3 regions of the Streptomyces sp. NPDC049040 genome follow, and region 3 is predicted to be linked to each of the others. Evidence: predicted binding sites of a transcription regulator. Region 3 holds the regulator's gene; each other region holds the start of a gene.
What was found. The regulator HrcA, encoded in region 3, represses chaperone genes, less so after heat shock. The targets are predictions, from matches to a motif close to TTNGCACTCNGNNNNNCNGAGTGCNAA.
Positions count from the first base shown of each region.

Region 1: the regulator HrcA is predicted to act here: its motif matches at 1,844-1,870, upstream of groES (co-chaperone GroES).
Region 2: the regulator HrcA is predicted to act here: its motif matches at 1,170-1,196, upstream of groL (chaperonin GroEL).

Region 1 is NZ_JBICTO010000007.1:227,957-234,397, forward strand. Features, by position in the region: gene ACGFMP_RS20560 (SAM-dependent methyltransferase) at 578-1,774, opposite strand; gene groES (co-chaperone GroES) at 2,019-2,327, shown strand; gene groL (chaperonin GroEL) at 2,464-4,086, shown strand; gene ACGFMP_RS20575 (SDR family NAD(P)-dependent oxidoreductase) at 4,168-4,947, opposite strand; gene ACGFMP_RS20580 (MOSC domain-containing protein) at 4,973-5,635, opposite strand; gene ACGFMP_RS20585 (GNAT family N-acetyltransferase) at 5,632-6,441, opposite strand, start outside.
Region 2 is NZ_JBICTO010000012.1:15,172-21,612, reverse strand. Features, by position in the region: gene thrC (threonine synthase) at 1-8, shown strand, start outside; gene ACGFMP_RS26205 (MoaD/ThiS family protein) at 5-280, shown strand; gene ACGFMP_RS26200 (cold-shock protein) at 725-928, shown strand; gene groL (chaperonin GroEL) at 1,337-2,959, shown strand; gene ACGFMP_RS26190 (DUF6281 family protein) at 3,045-3,416, opposite strand; gene murQ (N-acetylmuramic acid 6-phosphate etherase) at 3,494-4,423, opposite strand; gene ACGFMP_RS26180 (MurR/RpiR family transcriptional regulator) at 4,590-5,558, opposite strand; gene ACGFMP_RS26175 (hypothetical protein) at 5,677-6,054, shown strand; gene ACGFMP_RS26170 (DUF4031 domain-containing protein) at 6,056-6,334, shown strand; gene ACGFMP_RS26165 (DUF397 domain-containing protein) at 6,343-6,441, opposite strand, start outside.
Region 3 is NZ_JBICTO010000002.1:419,132-425,572, reverse strand. Features, by position in the region: gene ACGFMP_RS06740 (16S rRNA (uracil(1498)-N(3))-methyltransferase) at 1-698, opposite strand, end outside; gene ACGFMP_RS06735 (nitronate monooxygenase) at 695-1,756, opposite strand; gene dnaJ (molecular chaperone DnaJ) at 2,169-3,302, opposite strand; gene hrcA (heat-inducible transcriptional repressor HrcA) at 3,303-4,319, opposite strand; gene ACGFMP_RS06720 (MBL fold metallo-hydrolase) at 4,495-5,238, shown strand; gene ACGFMP_RS06715 (DUF3097 domain-containing protein) at 5,273-6,097, shown strand; gene hemW (radical SAM family heme chaperone HemW) at 6,117-6,441, opposite strand, start outside.

The DNA.
Region 1 (6,441 bases), on a different contig from region 3:
GTGGCTCCGTTCTCCCCCAGGGCTTCGCCTGGGGGTGCCCCCACGCGCCCCTGGGGTGGCGCGGTTGGTCGCCACGTGACGGTGGGTGGGGGGCTTGTGGCGCAGTTCCTCGCGCCCCTGGGGGGTGCTCCTTGCGGGAGAGGGCAACCATCAGGGGCGCGGGGAACTGCGCGGGCAACCGGCCACCGGGCGGGTGGTCCGTGTGCGACAGCAACAGCCCCTTTGGGCCGGTGACGACCCGCGCCCCCGGTGGGGGCTTGTCGCGCCGTTCCCCGCGCCCCTGGGGTGGTGCGGTCCGTCCCCACACGACGGCCGTACGCGGCTGGCCGCTCCGTTGTCCACCAGGGCTTCGCCTGGGGGTGCCCCCACGCGCCCCTGGGGTGGTGGCGGTTCGTCGTACCACGACGGCCGTGGGGGGCTTGTCGCGCAGTTCCTCGCGCCCCTTGGGGGTGCTCCTTGCGGGAGAGGGCAACCATCAGGGGCGCGGGGAACTGCGCGGGTAACCGGCCACCGGCCGGTGGTCCGGATCGGACCGATCAGCCCCTTTGGGGCGGTGGCGACCCGCGCGCCGGTGGGGCTAGGCAGGGGCCGGGGAGGCCAGGAGCATGGTGGGGGCGCCGGATACGCGGGTCAGGAAGACGGTGGCGGAGTGCGGCCCCGGGGGCCGCACCCGGCGGCGGAGGTCTTCCGGATCCACCGCAGACCCCCGCTTCTTGACGGTCAGGACGCCGACCCCCCGCTCCCGCACCAGCGCCTTGAGCCGCTTCAGCCCGAACGGCAGCACATCGGTGACCTCGTACGCGGTGGCGTACGGCGTCGGCCGCAACCCGTCGGCGGTGATGTACGCGATCGTCGGGTCGATCAGCCCGCCGTCGATCTCCTCGGCGACCTCGGCCACGAGATGCGCCCGGATGACGGCGCCGTCGGGCTCGTACAGGTAGCGCCCGACCGGCCGCACCGGGGGGTCCGGCAGGCCGCGTCCGACGATCGTGGCGCCGGAGGGCAGCAGCGTCGCGCGGCGGCCGCCCGGCCGTACCCGGTCGCCGCGGCCGTCGAACCACAGCACGGCCTCCTTCACGTCACCGCCGTCGGAGATCCACTCGGCTTCCGCGGCCGGCGGCACGGCTTCGTGCGGGATGCCGGGGGCGACCTTCACCGCTCCGGGTGAACCCGGGGCCGCGGCGGCCTGCGCCCAGGACAGCGGCGGCGAGTAGGCCTCGGGGTCGAACACCCGGCCCCTCGCGGTGCGCCGCGCCGGGTCGACGAAGACCCCGTCGAGACCGCCGGTGCCGGCGTCCGCCACGTCGGCGCACACCACGTCGAGGCGGTCGGCGAGGCCGAGCGCGGCGGCGTTCGCGGCGACGACGGCGCAGGTCAGCGGGTCGCGGTCGACGGCTCGCACGGACAGGCCGGCCCGCAGCATGGCGATGACGTCGCCGCCGACGCCGCAGCACAGGTCGGCCACGCCTTCCGGCCGGAAGGAGGCGAAGCGCCGCGCCCGGTGCGTGGCCACGGACGAACGGGTGGACTGTTCGAGTCCGTGCGGCGTGAAGTACATCCGGTGCGCGTCGTCCGCGCCGAACTTGGCGACGGCCCGCTGCCGCAGCCGCGCCTGGCCGAGTGCGGCGGCGACGAGCCCTGCGTCGTGCGTACGCCGCAGCCTGGTGGCGACGGCCAGGTCGTCCACGGGGTCGTGCTCGCGCAGCCCTGCCAGCAGTTCCTGACCCTCTGCGGTCAGCAGCCCTTCGAGATCCTCAGCCTTCACCCGGCTCATTGTGCCGGTGCGGGCGTCCCCCGAGGTCCCCGGCGAGGTCCCGGCGGGCGTCCCGGCGACGGCGCGCGGCTGGCACTCCGCTTGACCGAGTGCTAAAGGCGTCCTAGTCTCACTTCTGGCACTCGGCCCCGCTGAGTGCCAGACAAACAGCGACGGGCAGGTCCGGCACCCGCGACGACGGGCCTACCAGGTCGCCGACCCAGACAGACACTCCCGTGAGCCCTTTGAAGGGGGAGGTCGGATCGTGACGACCGCCAGCACCAAGGTTGCCATCAAGCCGCTTGAGGACCGCATTGTGGTCCAGCCGCTCGACGCCGAGCAGACCACGGCCTCGGGCCTGGTCATTCCGGACACCGCCAAGGAGAAGCCCCAGGAGGGCGTCGTCCTGGCCGTGGGCCCGGGCCGCTTCGAGGACGGCACCCGGCTGCCGCTCGACGTCGCCGTCGGCGACGTCGTGCTGTACAGCAAGTACGGCGGCACCGAGGTGAAGTACAACGGCGAGGAGTACCTCGTCCTCTCGGCCCGCGACGTTCTCGCGATCGTCGAGAAGTAGTTCCCCCGGCTGCTGCAGCCGTGATCCCGCCCCGGGAGTCCGTGTCCTTGAGGCCGGGTCCCCGGGGCGGTTTCTTTCACCGTCCTTACCGTCCGTGACGACGTGATTAGACGAGTAGACGAGGTAGTTCGCAGGCATGGCCAAGATTCTTAAGTTCGACGAGGACGCCCGTCGCGCCCTGGAGCGCGGCGTCAACAAGCTCGCCGACACCGTGAAGGTGACGATCGGCCCCAAGGGCCGCAACGTCGTCATCGACAAGAAGTTCGGTGCGCCGACCATCACCAACGACGGTGTGACCATCGCGCGTGAGGTCGAGCTGGAGGACCCGTACGAGAACCTGGGCGCCCAGCTCGTCAAGGAGGTGGCGACCAAGACCAACGACATCGCGGGTGACGGCACCACCACCGCGACGGTGCTCGCCCAGGCGCTGGTCCGCGAGGGCCTGCGGAACGTGGCGGCCGGTGCGTCCCCCGCCTCGCTCAAGAAGGGCATCGACGCGGCCGTCAAGGCGGTCTCCGAGGAGCTGCTGGCCACCGCGCGCGCCATCGAGGGCAAGGAGGACATCGCGGCCGTCGCCGCGCTGTCCGCGCAGGACAAGCAGGTCGGCGAGCTGATCGCCGAGGCCATGGACAAGGTCGGCAAGGACGGTGTGATCACCGTCGAGGAGTCCAACACCTTCGGCCTGGACCTGGAGTTCACCGAGGGCATGGCCTTCGACAAGGGCTACCTGTCGCCGTACTTCGTGACGGACCAGGAGCGTATGGAGGCCGTCCTCGACGACCCGTACGTGCTCATCCACCAGGGCAAGATCTCGTCGATCCAGGACCTGCTGCCGCTGCTCGAGAAGATCATCCAGGCGGGTGGCTCCAAGCCGCTGCTGATCATCGCCGAGGACGTCGAGGGCGAGGCGCTGTCCACCCTGGTCGTCAACAAGATCCGCGGCACGTTCAACGCCGTCGCGGTCAAGGCGCCCGGCTTCGGTGACCGCCGCAAGGCCATGCTTGGCGACATCGCCACCCTCACGGGTGCGACCGTCATCGCGGAGGAGGTCGGCCTCAAGCTGGACCAGGCCGGTCTCGACCTGCTGGGCACCACCCGCCGCGCCACCATCACCAAGGACGAGACCACTCTCGTCGACGGTGCGGGCGACAAGGCCGAGATCGAGGGCCGCGTCAACCAGATCAAGGCGGAGATCGGCACCACCGACTCCGACTGGGACCGCGAGAAGCTGCAGGAGCGGCTGGCCAAGCTGGCCGGCGGCGTCTGCGTCATCCGGGTCGGCGCCGCCACCGAGGTGGAGCTCAAGGAGAAGAAGCACCGCCTCGAGGACGCGATCTCCGCGACCCGCGCCGCCGTCGAGGAGGGCATCGTCTCCGGCGGTGGCTCCGCCCTCGTCCACGCGGTGAAGGTCCTCGGCGACAACCTGGGCAAGCAGGGCGACGAGGCCACCGGTGTGGCCGTCGTCCGCCGCGCCGCCGTCGAGCCGCTGCGCTGGATCGCCGAGAACGCCGGCCTCGAGGGCTACGTCATCACCTCGAAGGTCGCCGAGCTCGAGAAGGGCCACGGCTTCAACGCGGCCACCGGCGAGTACGGCGACCTGGTCAAGGCCGGTGTCATCGACCCGGTCAAGGTCACCCGCTCCGCCCTGGAGAACGCGGCGTCCATCGCCTCGCTCCTGCTGACCACCGAGACGCTGGTCGTGGAGAAGAAGGAAGAGGAGCCGGAGGCCGCCGGCGGCGGTCACGGCCACTCGCACTGACCTCGCCTTTTCCCGGCCGACGCCCGCCACCCCGCTCAGGGGCGGCGGGCGTCGGCCGTGCCGCGGGGATGGCCTTCGGGCTCAGACCTTGGGGTCGTACTTGCGGCCCGCGCCCGACGAGAGGGCGCCGAAGAGGCGGGACGGGACGTGGCGGGCGAGGCTGACCGCCGCCTTGTAGCGGGCGTCCGGCACGCTCACCACCTTTCCCCTGGCCAGGTCGCGCAGGCTCGCGGACACGACCTTGTCCGCGTCGAGCCACGCCCAGCGGGGCAGCCGCGCCGGGTCCATGCCGGCCCGCTCGTGGAATTCGGTGCGGACGAATCCCGGGCACAGGACGAGGAAGCGGATGCCGGACCCGCGCAGGTCGAGGGCGGCGCCCTCGGTGAAGCGGACGACCCACGCCTTGCTCGCCGCGTAGGTGCCGCGCGGCATGAACGCGGCGACCGACGCCACGTTGACGATCGAGCCGCGGCCCCGCTGCCGCATGCCGTCGGCGGCCGCCGCGGTCAGCCGCAGCACCGCCTCGCAGTGCAGGGTGAGCATGCGCAGCTCGTCGGTCATGGGCGCCTGGAGGAAGCGGCCGCGGTTGCCGAATCCGGCGTTGTTGACCAGGACGTCGACCGGTGGCATGGCGGTGTCCCGCAGCCTGCCCTCGACCGCGGAGATGCCGCCGTCGCTGGCGAGGTCGGCCTGGAGCACCTCGACGCCGACGCCGTGGCGCTTGCGCAGCTCGGCCGCGGACTCGTCGAGCCGCACGCCGTCCCTGGCGACGAGGACCAGATCGTGCCCGTCGGCCGCCAGCCGCCGCGCGAACGCCGCGCCGATACCCGCCGTCGCACCCGTGATGAGGGAAGTCGTCATACCGGCAGGGTAGGCGCAGCGCCGCTCAGCGCCGGGTGCGCGCCAGCCGTTCCCTGATCTGGCGCAGATCCTCCGCGGGCAGCGCGTCGGCTTCCAGCAGCCTGGGCAGCAGGTCCGGTTCCGTGGTCAACGCCCGGAAGGAGAGCTCCACGGTCACCTGGTGCGCCGGCCGGTGGACGACCTCGACGGTGTCGCCCTCGCTCAGCTCGCCGGGTTCGACCACCCGCAGATACGGGCCGGGCAGCGCGCGTTCGGTGAAGCGCTTGATCCAGCCGCGCTCGTCCAGCCAGCCGGCGAAGGTCGCGCACGGGATGCGCGGGCAGGACACCTCCAGCAGCGGCCCGTCCGCGCCGACCTGCCACCGCTCGCCGATCAGCGCGGCGTTGACGTCGTAGCCGGTGGTCGTCAGGTTCTCGCCGAAGGAGCCGTTGCCGAAGCTGCGCTCCAGCTCGCGCTCCCAGCGGTCGAGGTCCTCACGGGCGTAGGCGTAGACCGCCTGGTCGTCGCCGCCGTGGTTCTTGATGTCGTAGACGCGGTCGCCGGCCAGTCCGACGGCACCTGTGCCCTTCGGCCCGGGTGCCCGCACCGCGACCGGGCCCTTGACCGGCAGCTTGTCGATGCCGGTGGCGGCCAGCCGCTTCCACGGATTGGGCATCGGGCGGCCCACGTTGACGCTGAGCAGCTTCATCGTCCCTCTTCCTGGGCTTCCGGGTCAGGGGCCGTGATCAGGTACGGGGTGGTCACGCTCAGCGCCGTGAAGCCGAGCCGCGCCAGGATAGGGCGGCTGTCCTCCGACGCGTCGACCTGGAGGTAGCGGTACCCGTGTGCGGCGGCGATACGCGCCCGGTGCGCGATGAGTGCGCGGTAGATGCCCCTGCCGCGCCACTGCTCGACGGTGCCGCCGCCCCACAGGCCCGCGAAGTCCGTCCCCGGGACGAGTTCCATCCGTGCCGCGCACACCGGCAGTTCGCCCGCCATCGCCAGCACGATGGTCACGGTGTCGGGGCTCCGGGTGATCTGGTCGAGCATCCTGGCACGCAGCCGCTGCGCGTCGGCGCCGAACGCCTGCTCGTGCACCGCGGCGGCCATGTCGACCCCGGCGGCGTCCTTGACCGGCTCCAGCCGTACGCCGTCGGGCAGCGCCGCGTCACGGGTGAGGGCTGTGACCTCGTCGACCTCGGCGACCATGAGGGTCTCCGGCGGCTCGGGCGTGAAGCCCGCCGCGCGCAGCCGGTCGCCCAGGTCGGCGGGGCGGTCGTGGGAGTACGTCTTCCACTCGAATTCGCGGCCTGCGGCTTCCGGGGTGCGCAGCCAGCGCAGCTGCGCCTCGACGGCGGCGTCCGCGGTGTCCGCGTCGAGGTCGGACCAGAGGATGCCGCACCACTCGTGGACTCCGGCGCCCACCTGGCGCACCACCCCGGCGCCGCGGTCGACCCGGGTGCCGGGGGTCTCGGGGGGAGCGTCGCGGCGGAGCTGGGCGTCGAAGAGCGCGAG
Region 2 (6,441 bases), on a different contig from region 3:
TCGCATGAGTGCTTCCGTACGCATCCCCACGATCCTTCGCACCTACACCGGCGGCAAGGCCGAGGTCCAGGCCGAGGGTGAGACGCTCGCCGCGGTGATCGAGTCGCTGGAAAAGAATCATGCGGGTATTTCCGCGCGGGTTCTCGACGACGCCGGAAAGCTCCGTCGTTTCGTGAACGTGTATGTCAACGATGATGATGTCCGGTTTTCCGAGGGTCTTGCCACGGCCGTACCCGACGGTGCCAGCGTCTCGATCATTCCGGCGGTCGCGGGCGGCTGAGCCGGCACCGTACCTGATCTGACAGGAATCCGCAGAAGCTCTGACGTTTAACCTGCGCCCCACCCGGGAACTGCTTTCGTCCCGGGTGGGGCGCCCGCCTGTGGGGCGGTAGTTGAATCCCTGTACATTTGCCAGAGGCACGTGGCACTCCCGGATCCCCGATGATCGGCTGGTGCGGCGATTTATCGCCAAAGTCGCTCGCGATAAGCCCGCTAAGCCCTTTATGTCCGGTCCGAGTTGCCCGGCATTATCATTTTTTCCTGGTTTATTTCCGATGGGTCGCGCCCAGAATTCTCGTCCAATTGACCTGTTGCAGACGGCATCCGTGCAGATACATTCAGCCGCGGTCGACGCGTTCCGGCGCACACCCCTGCTGGGGGTGAGGTCTGACCCGGCACCGCGGAGCGCGGGGCCGCGATAGGGCCAGTAATAGGGGAGTTAGGAATGGCTCAGGGCACCGTCAAGTGGTTCAACGCGGAGAAGGGCTACGGCTTCATCGCGGTCGACGGTGGTGCGGATGTCTTCGTCCACTACAGCGCGATACAGATGGACGGATACCGCACCCTCGAAGAAGGCCAGCGAGTCGAGTTCGAGATCTCGCAGGGTCAGAAGGGGCCGCAGGCGGACATGGTCCGGCTGGCCGGCTGAGATCGGCGCGTTCGGCCACCGACGCGACGCCAATGAAGGGCCATCCCGCCAGGGGTGGCCCTTCCCCTGTGTGGCCCTCCGCATCACTGCCGCGTCCCCTCCGCGTCCCTGCCCGGCCCCTGCCGGGCCCCCGGTGTGGCGCGGCGGCGGCCCATCGGTGGGGCCCCGCGACCCCCGCGCAGGCGGGTGCACGCACCCCGAAGCGCTTGCACTCGCAGGGGGTGAGTGCTAATCATTGGCGTTAGCACTCTACGAGTGAGAGTGCCACTTGGACCGGGTCGGTGAGGCCCGCTCGGGCGTCGGGAAGGAACCGGCGCCCGGCTGGCCGTCCGTCGCGGGCGCCACACGGTCCGATCCACCGCCCCCCGCCTCGGTGGGGGAACCCCCAGTCCGCGGAGGACACTTCACATGGCTAAGATCATCGCGTTCGATGAGGAGGCGCGGCGCGGCCTTGAGCGCGGGATGAACCAGCTCGCCGACGCCGTTAAGGTCACCCTCGGTCCCAAGGGCCGGAACGTCGTCCTTGAGAAGAAGTGGGGCGCCCCGACGATCACCAACGATGGTGTTTCCATCGCCAAGGAGATCGAGCTGGAGGACCCGTACGAGAAGATCGGCGCCGAGCTGGTCAAGGAAGTCGCGAAGAAGACCGACGACGTCGCCGGTGACGGCACGACGACCGCGACCGTCCTGGCCCAGGCCCTGGTCAAGGAAGGCCTGCGGAACGTAGCCGCCGGTGCCAACCCGATGGCCCTCAAGCGCGGTATCGAGAAGGCCGTCGAGGCCGTCTCCGCCGCCCTGCTGGAGCAGGCCAAGGACGTGGAGACCAAGGAGCAGATCGCTTCGACCGCCTCCATCTCCGCCGCCGACACCCAGATCGGCGAGCTGATCGCCGAGGCCATGGACAAGGTCGGCAAGGAAGGCGTCATCACCGTCGAGGAGTCGCAGACCTTCGGTCTCGAGCTCGAGCTCACCGAGGGCATGCGCTTCGACAAGGGCTTCATCTCGGCGTACTTCGCCACCGACCTGGAGCGGATGGAGGCGTCGCTCGACGACCCGTACATCCTGATCGTCAACTCCAAGGTCTCCGCGGTGAAGGACCTCCTCCCGCTGCTGGAGAAGGTCATGCAGTCCGGCAAGCCGCTGCTGATCATCGCCGAGGACGTCGAGGGCGAGGCGCTGTCGACTCTGGTCGTCAACAAGATCCGCGGCACCTTCAAGTCCGTCGCCGTCAAGGCCCCGGGCTTCGGTGACCGCCGCAAGGCCATGCTCGGCGACATCGCCATCCTCACCGGTGGCACCGTCATCTCCGAGGAGGTCGGCCTCAAGCTGGAGAACGCCGGGCTGGACCTGCTCGGCCGCGCCCGCAAGGTCGTCATCACCAAGGACGAGACGACCATCGTGGACGGCTCGGGCGACACCGACCAGGTCGCGGGCCGGGTCAACCAGATCCGCGCCGAGATCGAGAACAGCGACTCGGACTACGACCGCGAGAAGCTCCAGGAGCGCCTGGCGAAGCTCGCGGGCGGCGTGGCCGTCATCAAGGCCGGCGCCGCGACCGAGGTCGAGCTCAAGGAGCGCAAGCACCGCATCGAGGACGCGGTGCGCAACGCCAAGGCCGCCGTCGAGGAGGGCATCGTCGCCGGTGGTGGCGTGGCCCTGCTGCAGGCTTCCGCGGTGTTCGAGAAGCTGGAGCTCGAAGGCGACGAGGCGACCGGTGCCAACGCGGTGAAGATCGCGCTGGAGGCCCCGCTCAAGCAGATCGCCGTCAACGGTGGTCTCGAGGGTGGCGTCATCGTCGAGAAGGTGCGCAACCTGCCCATCGGTCACGGCCTGAACGCCGCGACGGGTGAGTACGTCGACATGATCGCCGAGGGCATCATCGACCCGGCGAAGGTCACCCGTTCCGCGCTGCAGAACGCCGCGTCCATCGCCGCGCTCTTCCTCACCACCGAGGCCGTCATCGCGGACAAGCCCGAGAAGGCGGCCGCGGCCGCCCCGGGTGGCATGCCCGGCGGTGACATGGACTTCTGATCCCCCCTGGGATCGCAGTCCTGCACGCGAGGCGGCGCCCCCTTCCCGTAGCCACGGGAAGGGGGCGCCGCCTTGTCGTACGGCGCTACTTCGACGGCATGGCCAGCGGCCCCGGCACATGGTCGGGGTCGATGACGCCGATGGTGTCGTCCTCGGTGATCACCGCAAGGGACGGGTCCACCCCGGCGACCCGGTAGACGCTGATGTAATCCCGCGGCTCGGGCCCGCCGCCGTCCTGGCAGCCGTCGAAGTAGCCCTGCCCCAGCGGGCTGCCCTGGTGCGGGACCACCTTGGCCGACTCCTGGCCCGGCGCCGGGAAATACAGCGCCCCGCCGTAGTGCAGCTGCCATGCGCAGTCCGCCCCGGCGCCCCCGCCGTTCGCGGAGCAGCCGCCGAGAGCCGGCAGCGCGACCGCCAGCAGCGCGGCGGGTATGAGCAGCGCCCGTCGTGTGTTCACTGAGCCCCCCTTGTCCGGTGTGCGGGTTGGACGCACGGCCGGCCAAGGGGGTTCCCGCAGACGGGAGGGGGGTCGGGTCAGCGGCCCGCGGACTCCAGGGCCTCGCGCAGGTGGCCGCCGGCGTCGGTGAGCAGCCGGGCCGCGGTCGGGGCGTCGACCCTGGCGAGCAGGGTGAGGATGGCCGGTTTGACCTCGCCGTCGGTGGCGGTCAGCGCCTGCTCGATCGCCTGGTCGTCCGCGCCCGTGGCGAGCGAGACGATCCGCCGCGAGCGGGCCCGCAGCTTCTCGTTGGACGCGCGCACGTCCACCATCAGGTTCCCGTAGGTCTTGCCGAGCCGGATCATGGTGATGGTCGAGAGCATGTTGAGCACCAGCTTCTGCGCGGTGCCGGACTTCAGCCGGGTGGATCCGACGACCAGCTCGGGGCCGACGACGACCTCGATGCCGTGGTCGGCGGCGGCGGCCAGCGGCGAGTCCGCGTTGCAGGACAGCCCCACGGTCAGCGCCCCCAGCGCGCGGGCGTGCTCGACGGCGCCCACCGCGTAGGGGGTGCGCCCTGAGGCGGAGACGCCGACAACGGTGTCGGCGTCGGTCAGCCCGAGGGCGTCCAGGTCCTCCGCGGCCAGCTCCCTGCTGTCCTCGGCGCCTTCGATCGAGGTGACCATCGCGGTGGGTCCGCCCGCGATCAGGCCGACGACCTCCTGCCCCGGCGTGGTGTTGAAGGTCGGCGGGCACTCGCTGGCGTCCAGCACGCCGAGCCGGCCCGCCGTGCCCGCGCCGGCGTAGACGAGCCGCCCGCCGCGTGCCATCCGGTCGGCGATGCCGTCGATCGCGGCGGCGATGCTGGGCAGTTGGGCGGCGACTGCGGCTGGGACGGTGGCGTCCTCGCCGTTCATCGTGCGCGCGATCTCCAGGGTGGGCATCCGGTCGATCTCGGCGAGCTCAGGCCGGAACGCCTCGGTGGTCAGCGTGTCCAACTCGCGGCGCAGCTCGGTGTACTGGGGCATATGCGGCTCGTTCATCCTTCTCGCAGTGGTCAGGTGCGGGCGTGGGGGGATGGGCCGGCCAGGCGTCCTCGTGGCCGGCGGAGCGGTGGGCTCGGCGGGGGAGTGGTGGGCACGACGGGGGGCGACGTGAGGAAAATGGTTTCAGAGCATTATCTCAGTGCAGGGGTCAGCCACGCGTGCCACGCGGCCGGTGGCGGTGCGCGAGTGCTTCGTACGAGGCGGCGAGCGCCGGTGCCGTGGACTCGTACGTCCGCTGTGCGATCCCCACGAACAGGCAGTCCACCACCAGGAGCTGGCTGGTCCTGCTGGACATCGCGGCCGGCCGCAGCTCGCTCTCCCGTGAGCTGGAGGTGGTCAGCACGATGTCGGCCCATTGGGTGACCGGCCCGTCCGGGCGCCCGGTGACCGCGATGGTCGTCGCCCCCCGGTCGAAGGCGGCCCGCAGCGGCTCGATCACGTCGTGCGTGTTGCCCGAGTGGGTGATCGCGACCGCGACATCGCCGGGGCGCAGCTGCACGGCGTTGGTCACCGCCAGATGCGGGTCGGCGTGCGCGTGCGCGATCATCCCGATCCGCAGCAGCTTCTGCGCCAGGTCCTGGCCGACGAGCCCGGAAGCGGCGATCCCGTACACGTCCGTGCGCCGGGCGGCCGCCAACGCGCCCACCGCCGCCTCCAGTTGTGCCATGTCCAGCTGTGCGGCGGTGTCGGCGAGTGTCTGCTGCTCCTCCATGGCCAGCTTGGCGACGACGTCGGCGAGCGGGTCGTCCACCGCGATGTCCGCGGTCACCGCGGGCGGCGCCCCAGCGGCCTGCTGGGCGGCGAGCGCGGCCAGGGCGAGCCGCAGGTCGCGGTAGCCGGGATAGCCGAGCAGCCGGGCTGTGCGTACGACGGTGGCCTCGCTGGTGCCGGTGCGGATCGCGAGCGCCGTGACGGTCTGCTGGGCGCAGCCGGCCGGATCGCCCGCGACGGCTTCCGCGACCCGCTGCATCGAGCGGGTCAGGGTCGGCGCGAGCGTACGGACCTTGGCGGCGAGCGCCCCCGGGTCCGGGGGCGTGACGGGTATGACGGGAGCGTCCGCGACGCCGCGGAGGGGGCGGACGCCCGGGGGGAAATTTTCCTTCACGCTGTGGGTCACTCGATGAAAGGTATTTTCACGCCGCGGGAGCGTCAAGAGAGTTTCCCGCACCCTCCGTGCCCGCTCGCCCGGCCCCCGGGGAGCCCGGCACCCGCGGACCGGCGGCTCCCCTGGGACAATGGACCCCATGGAAGAACCCGCAGAGGCGGTACTGCACACCGCCCGCGCCCTCGTACTCGCCGACCTCACCGCCCGCGACATCGCGGGCCCCGCCGTCGTCTCCCTCGTCGAGGACGCGGTCGCGGAACGCCGCTGGTGGCTGGACCAGTGGCCGGACGGCGCCGAATTCGTCCCCGGCCTGGTCGCCCAGGACGTCCAGGACGCCCTGCTGGAGACGTACGGCCGCTGGCCGCTGTGCCCGCACTGCGAGGACGCGCACGCCCTCGCGGTGGAACCCGAGCTCGGCGCCGACCCGCACTGGGTGTGCGAGGCCAGGGGCGAGGCGATCGCACCCGTGGGCGCCCTGGGCCGCTCGGGCGGGCCGGCCGGGGCCTGAGATGACCGTCTACGTCGACCCGCCGACCTGGCCCGGCCACGGCCGCATGTGGTCCCACCTGGTCAGCGACACCTCCTACGCCGAGCTGCACGCATTCGCCGTCCGGCTGGGGGCGCCGCGCCGCGCCTTCGAGCGCGACCACTACGACATCCCGGCCGACCGCTACGCCGAGGCGGTGCGGCTCGGCGCCCTGCCGGTGGGCAGCAAGGAGATCGTCCGCCGGCTCACGGACGCGGGCCTGCGGCGCCGCAAGCACGCGCCGGGGCGGGCCGCAGGCTGAGCCGCCGCTCAGAGGGCGGGGAATTCGCCCCTGGCGGTCGCGTCCACGAAGGCCGTCCACGCGGCGGGCGTGAAGGCCAGGGCCGGGCCCTGGGGGTCCTTGCTGTC
Region 3 (6,441 bases):
ACGCCTGCCGTGGAGGTACGCAGCACCGTCGGCCCGAGACGGTAGGCGGCGGCGCCCGCTGCCGCGAAGGCCGCGAGTTCGTCAGGCGACACCCCGCCCTCGGGGCCCACGACCAGCACCACGGACCCCGACGAGGGCAGTGCCGCGCCGGCCAGCGCGGCGGCACCCTCCTCGTGCAGGACCCCGGCGAAGTCCGCGCCGCCGAGCAGCGCGGCGACCTGCCGGGTCGTCATCAGCTCACCGACCGAGGGAAAGCGCAGCCGCCGCGCCTGCTTGGCCGCCTCCCGGGCGGTGGCACGCCACTTCGCCAGCGACTTGGCGCCGCGCTCCCCCCGCCACTGCGTCACGCAGCGGGACGCCGCCCACGGCACGACCGCGTCGACCCCCGCCTCCGTCATCGTCTCGACGGCCAGCTCGCCGCGGTCGCCCTTGGGCAGCGCCTGGACGACGGTGATCCGCGGAGCGGGCTCGTCCTCCTCCCGGACGCCGCGCACGTCGACATCCAGCTCGTCCTTGCCGCGTGCCGCCGCCACGACGCCGTGGGCGCCCCGCCCGGCGCCGTCCGTCAGGACGACCTCCTCGCCGGGCTGCAACCGCCGTACGGACACAGCGTGCCGGCCCTCGGGCCCGTCCAGGGTGATCCTGGACGGGCCGCCGTCCAGAGCGGCGGGCTCCACCAGGAAGACAGGTGCGGTCACGGTCCGACCTCCCTGGCCGCCTGGAGTTCGGCGACCAGCAGCTCCACCAGGTGCCCTGCGGACACCTCGCGGGCCAGCCGGTGGCCCTGCCCGGCCCACAGCGCCATCGCCTGCGGGTCACCGGCGGCGGCCGCGGCCTTGCGCAGCGGTGCGGTCAGATGGTGTATCTGCGGATAGCCGCGCGGTGCGTACGGACCGTGCTCGCGGACGAAGCGGTTGACCAGCGCGCGGGCCGGGCGGCCGGAGAAGGCGCGGGTCAGCTCGGTCCTGGCGAAGACCGGGTCGGTGATCGCCCGCTTGTGCAGCGGGTCCGCGCCGGACTCGGGGCAGACAAGGAAGGCCGTACCGAGCTGGGCGGCGTCCGCGCCCGCCGCGAACACCGCCGCGATCTGGCCGCCCCGCATCAGGCCCCCGGTCGCGATCAGCGGCAGCTGCACCGCCTCGCGCACCTGCGGCAGCAGCGCCAGCAGACCGGTGCCCGCGCCGTCGAACTGCGGTTCGTCCCGGTGGGTGCCCTGGTGGCCGCCGGCCTCCACGCCCTGCACGCACACCGCGTCGGCGCCGGCCCACTGCGCGGCCAGCGCCTCCGGCACCGAGGTGGCCGTGACCACCGTGTACGTACCGGCCTTCCGGAAGGCGTCGAGCACCGACCGGGCCGGGCAGCCGAAGGTGAAGCTCACCATCGGCACCGGGTCCTCCAGCAGGATCGCGACCTTGGCGTCGTACGCGTCGTCCGAGCCCGCGTCGGGGTCGCCGAGCGCTGTCGCGTACCAGGCCTCCTCGCCGGCGAGCTGCTCGGCGTAGACGGCCACGGCGGAAGGGTCGGTGGCCCCGGGCTGGGGCATGAACAGATTCACCCCGAACGGGTGGGTGCTCTGGTCGCGGAGCTGCCGGATCTCCTCGTACATCGCCTCCGGCGTCTTGTACCCGGCCGCCAGGAAGCCCAGCCCGCCGGCCGCCGCCACCGCTGTCGCCAGCCGCGGGTTGGCTGCACCGCCGGCCATCGGGGCCTGGACGATCGGGTACGCCGAGAAGGAAGTCAGACTGGGCGCGGACATGGGGCTAGCCTGCCATGCGCTCGGCGCGCGGCCGCACATCGCCCCCGGCGCCGGGGTGCCCACCCGCCCGGTTCGCGCCACGCCCGCCGGTGCCCGCCGGGGGCGCGGGGAACGGCACGGGCAACCCACCACGACCATCGCGTGACGACGACCACGACCACCCCCAGGGACGCGGGGAACAGCGCGGGCAACCCACCACGACCGGTGGGCCGTCCGCGACAGCAGCAGCCCCTTGGGGTCGGTGACGACCCGCGCCCCGTGCGGGGGTTGTCGCGCGGTTCCCCGCCCCCGGCGGCCACCCCCTGCCGAAGGGGAACCGGGGCGCCCGCGCCCCGGGGGGGACGGCGATCCCTCTGGCGGAAGGGAGTGCGCGCCACCCGCGCCCGGGGCGGGGAAGGGGATGCGGCCGGGGCTATCGGCCGTTGAAGGCGTCCTTCAGGCGGGAGAAGAGGCCCTGCTGGCCCGGCGCGAACTGGCCCGTCGGGCGTTCTTCGCCGCGGAGTTTGGCGAGGCGGCGGATCAGGTCCTCCTGGTCGGCGTCGAGCTTGTGCGGGGTCACGACCTCGACGTGGACCACGAGGTCACCGCGGCCGCCGCCGCGCAGGTGCGTGATGCCGCGCTGGTGCAGCGGGATCGACTGGCCTGACTGCGTACCGGGCCGGATGTCGATCTCCTCGAGACCGTCGAGCGTCTCCAGCGGGCACTTCGTGCCGAGTGCGGCGGCCGTCATCGGGATGGTGACCGTGCAGTGCAGGTCGTCGCCGCGGCGCTGGAAGACCAGGTGCGGGACTTCGCGGATCTCGACGTAGAGGTCGCCGGCGGGGCCGCCGCCGGGGCCGACCTCGCCCTCGCCCGCGAGCTGGATACGGGTGCCGTTGTCCACGCCCGCGGGGATCTTGACGGTGAGCGTGCGGCGGGACCGCACCCGTCCGTCGCCTGCGCACTCCGGGCACGGCGTGGGCACGACGGTGCCGAAGCCCTGGCACTGCGGGCAGGGCCTGGACGTCATGACCTGGCCGAGGAAGGAGCGGGTGACCTGGGACACCTCGCCGCGGCCGCGGCACATGTCGCAGGTCTGCGCGGCGGTGCCGGGCGCGGCCCCTTCGCCGTTGCAGGTCCCGCAGGTCACCGCGGTGTCGACCTGGATGTCCTTGGTGGTGCCGAAGGCCGCCTCTTCGAGGTCGATCTCCAGCCGGATCATGGCGTCCTGCCCGCGCCGGGTGCGCGAGCGCGGTCCGCGCTGCTGCGACTGCCCGAAGAAGGCGTCCATGATGTCGCTGAAGTTCCCGAAGCCCTGCCCGAAGCCCGCGCCCGCGCCACCGCCGGCGGCGGACAGCGGGTCGCCGCCGAGGTCGTAGACCTGCTTCTTCTGCGGGTCGGAGAGCACCTCGTAAGCGGCGTTGATCTCCTTGAACCGCTCCTGCGTCTTGGGGTCGGGGTTGACGTCAGGGTGCAGTTCCCGGGCGAGACGGCGGAAAGCCTTCTTGATCTCGTCCGGACCTGCGTCGCGGCGCACGCCTAGTACGGCGTAGTAGTCCGTGGCCACTTACGACTCCGCCAGGATCTGTCCGACGTAACGTGCCACTGCGCGTACCGCTCCCATCGTTCCGGGGTAGTCCATGCGGGTCGGTCCGACCACGCCGAGTTTGGCGACTGCCTCGTCGCCCGAACCGTAGCCGACCGCCACCACCGAGGTGGAGTTGAGGCCCTCGTGAAAATTCTCATGACCGATCCGGACGGTCATGGTGGAGTCCTTGGCCTCGCCGAGCAGTTTGAGCAGCACCATCTGCTCCTCCAATGCTTCGAGCACCGGCCTGATCGTCAGCGGGAAGTCGTGGTTGAACCTGGTCAGGTTGGCAGCGCCGCCGAGCATGATGCGCTCTTCCGTCTGCTCGACCAGGGTTTCCAGCAGGGTGGCGAGCACTCCGGCGACCGCGGGGCGGTCGTCGGGGTCGAAGCTCTCCGGCACGTCCTGGACCAGCGGCGGCACGTCGGCGAAGCGGCGGCCGACGACCCGGCTGTTGAGCCGGGCCCGCAGGTCGGCGAGCACCGTCTCGCCGACCGGGGCGGGGCAGTCGATCAGCCGCTGCTCGACCCGTCCGGTGTCGGTGATGAGCACCAGCATGATGCGGGCGGGCGCGAGCGCCAGGAGTTCCACGTGCCGCACCGAGGACCGGGTCAGCGACGGATACTGCACGACGGCGACCTGCCGGGTGAGCTGCGCGAGCAGCCGCACGGTCCTGGCCACGACGTCGTCCAGGTCGACCGCGCCGTCCAGGAAGTTCTGGATCGCCCGGCGCTCGGCGGACGACAGCGGCTTGACGCCGGCCATCTTGTCCACGAACAGCCGGTATCCCTTGTCGGTGGGGATACGGCCGGCACTGGTGTGCGGCTGGGCGATGTAGCCCTCGTCCTCCAGCACCGCCATGTCGTTGCGCACGGTGGCCGGGGACACGCCGAGCCGGTGACGCTCCGTGAGTGCCTTGGAACCGACCGGCTCCTCGGTGCCGACGTAGTCCTGAACGATGGCACGCAGGACTTCGAGTCTGCGTTCGCTCAGCATCGCGCACCTCCAACCGCCATGTTCCCGGCCTGGCACTCCGCCGTTTCGAGTGCCAGCTTTCCCGCAGCAAGTGTACGGCGAGGCGGCAAGGGCTCGGCAAGGGTGCGGCACACCGGGTACGCGGAGGTGGCGGCCCGCGGCCCCGCGGCGGCGATAGCGTCACCCCGTGGAATCTGTGGAGCGCACGGAGGATCCGGGTTCGGGTGGTTCTGTCTGGGAGCAGCTGGCTCCCGGGGTCGCCCGGCGCAGGATGCCCCATCTCGATGTGACGATCGGCCTGGTGGTCGGGTCCGACGGCGTGCTGCTGGTGGACACGGCCTCGACGCTGCGCGAGGGCGAGGAGCTGCGCGCGCAGGTCGAGGCGCTGACCGGGCGGGCGGTCACCCACATCGCCCTCACCCATGGCCACTTCGACCATGTCTTCGGCACCGCGGCCTTCCCCGGGGCCGAGGTGTTCGGGCAGCGCTCGCTCGGGGATCACCTGCGCCGGGAGCGCGAGGCGCTGCGGGAGAGCGCCGTCGGGCACGGCACCGACCCGGCGGAGGCGGAGCGCGCGGCGCGGGCGCTGGTGCCGCCCACCCGGCAGGTGACCGGGGAGGTCGCCGTCGACCTGGGCGAGCGGCCGGTCCGGCTGGTGCACCCGGGGACCGGGCACACCGACCACGACCTGGTGGTGGTCGTGCCCGGCGCCACCGCGAGCGACCCGGTGGTGGTCTTCTGCGGCGACCTGGTCGAGGAGTCCGGCGAGCCGCAGGCGGGCGACGACGCGGACCCGGCCCGCTGGCCGGCCACCCTGGACGCGCTGCTGGCGCTCGGCGGCGAGACGGGCCGCTACGTGCCGGGCCACGGGGCGGTGGTCGACGCGCGTTTCCTGCGGGCCCAGCGGGACGCGCTGGCGGCGCGTTTCGGGACGTCCTAGGGAGCGGCAGGGGCGGCTGGCTACGATCGCCACCATGCGCAGCAGGAGCTACGACCCCGATCTGACCCCGCCGTGGAAGAAGAGCGGCCCGGCGCCCGAGGTGGCGGCGGAGGCCGACCTCGTGGTCGAGGAGGCCGCCACCGGCTTCTGCGGGGCGGTGGTGCGCTGCGAGAAGAGCGCGGAGGGGCTGACGGTCACCCTGGAGGACCGGTTCGGCAAGCACCGGGTCTTCCCGATGACGCCCCGCGGCTTCCTGATCGACGGCCGCACGGTCACGCTGGTGCGCCCGCAGGCCGTGGCGGCGCCCCGCGGTCCGCTGCTGTCGGCTTCGGGCTCCGTCGCGGTGCCGGACGCCAAGGCACGGGTGGCGCGGGCCGGGCGGATCTACGTGGAGGGGCGGCACGACGCCGAGCTGGTCGAGCGGGTGTGGGGCCACGACCTGCGGGTCGAGGGGGTGGTCGTGGAGTATCTGGAGGGCGTCGACGACCTGCCCGCGATCGTGGCGGACTTCGGCCCGGCCCCCGGCGCCCGCCTGGGCGTGCTGGTCGACCACCTGGTGCCCGGCTCCAAGGAGTCCCGTATCGCCGCGTCGGTGAGCGGCGCGGACGTCCTGGTGGTGGGGCACCCCTACATCGACGTGTGGGAGGCGGTGAAGCCCGCCTCGGTCGGCATCCGGCAGTGGCCGCGGGTGCCGCGCGGCGAGGACTGGAAGACCGGGGTGTGCCGCGCGCTGGGCTGGGACATGTCCACGGGCGAGGCGTGGCAGCGGATCCTGGCGTCGGTGCGCACGTACAAGGACCTCCAGCCCGAACTGCTGGGATCGGTGGAGCACCTGATCGACTTCGTGACGGTGCCCTGAGCCGGCGGCGGGGCGCCGCTCAGTCGGTGAGGTCGCACACCACGGCGTCGGCCAGCAGCCGGCCGCGCAGGGTGAGGACGGCCCGTCCGGCCGCGTGCGCGGCGGGCTCCAGCAGGCCGTCCGCCACCGCGCGGACCGCGGCCCGCGCGCCGGCCTCGGTGAGCAGGTCCAGCGGGCAGCCCGCGGAAAGGCGCAGCTCCAGCAGGATCCGCTCGATCCTGCGGTCCTCTTCCCCGAGGACCTCCCGTCCCGCGCCGGGGGTGCGGGACTCGGCGATCGCCTGCGCGTAGGCGCCGGGGTGCTTGACGTTCCACCAGCGCACCCCGCCGACGTGGCTGTGCGCG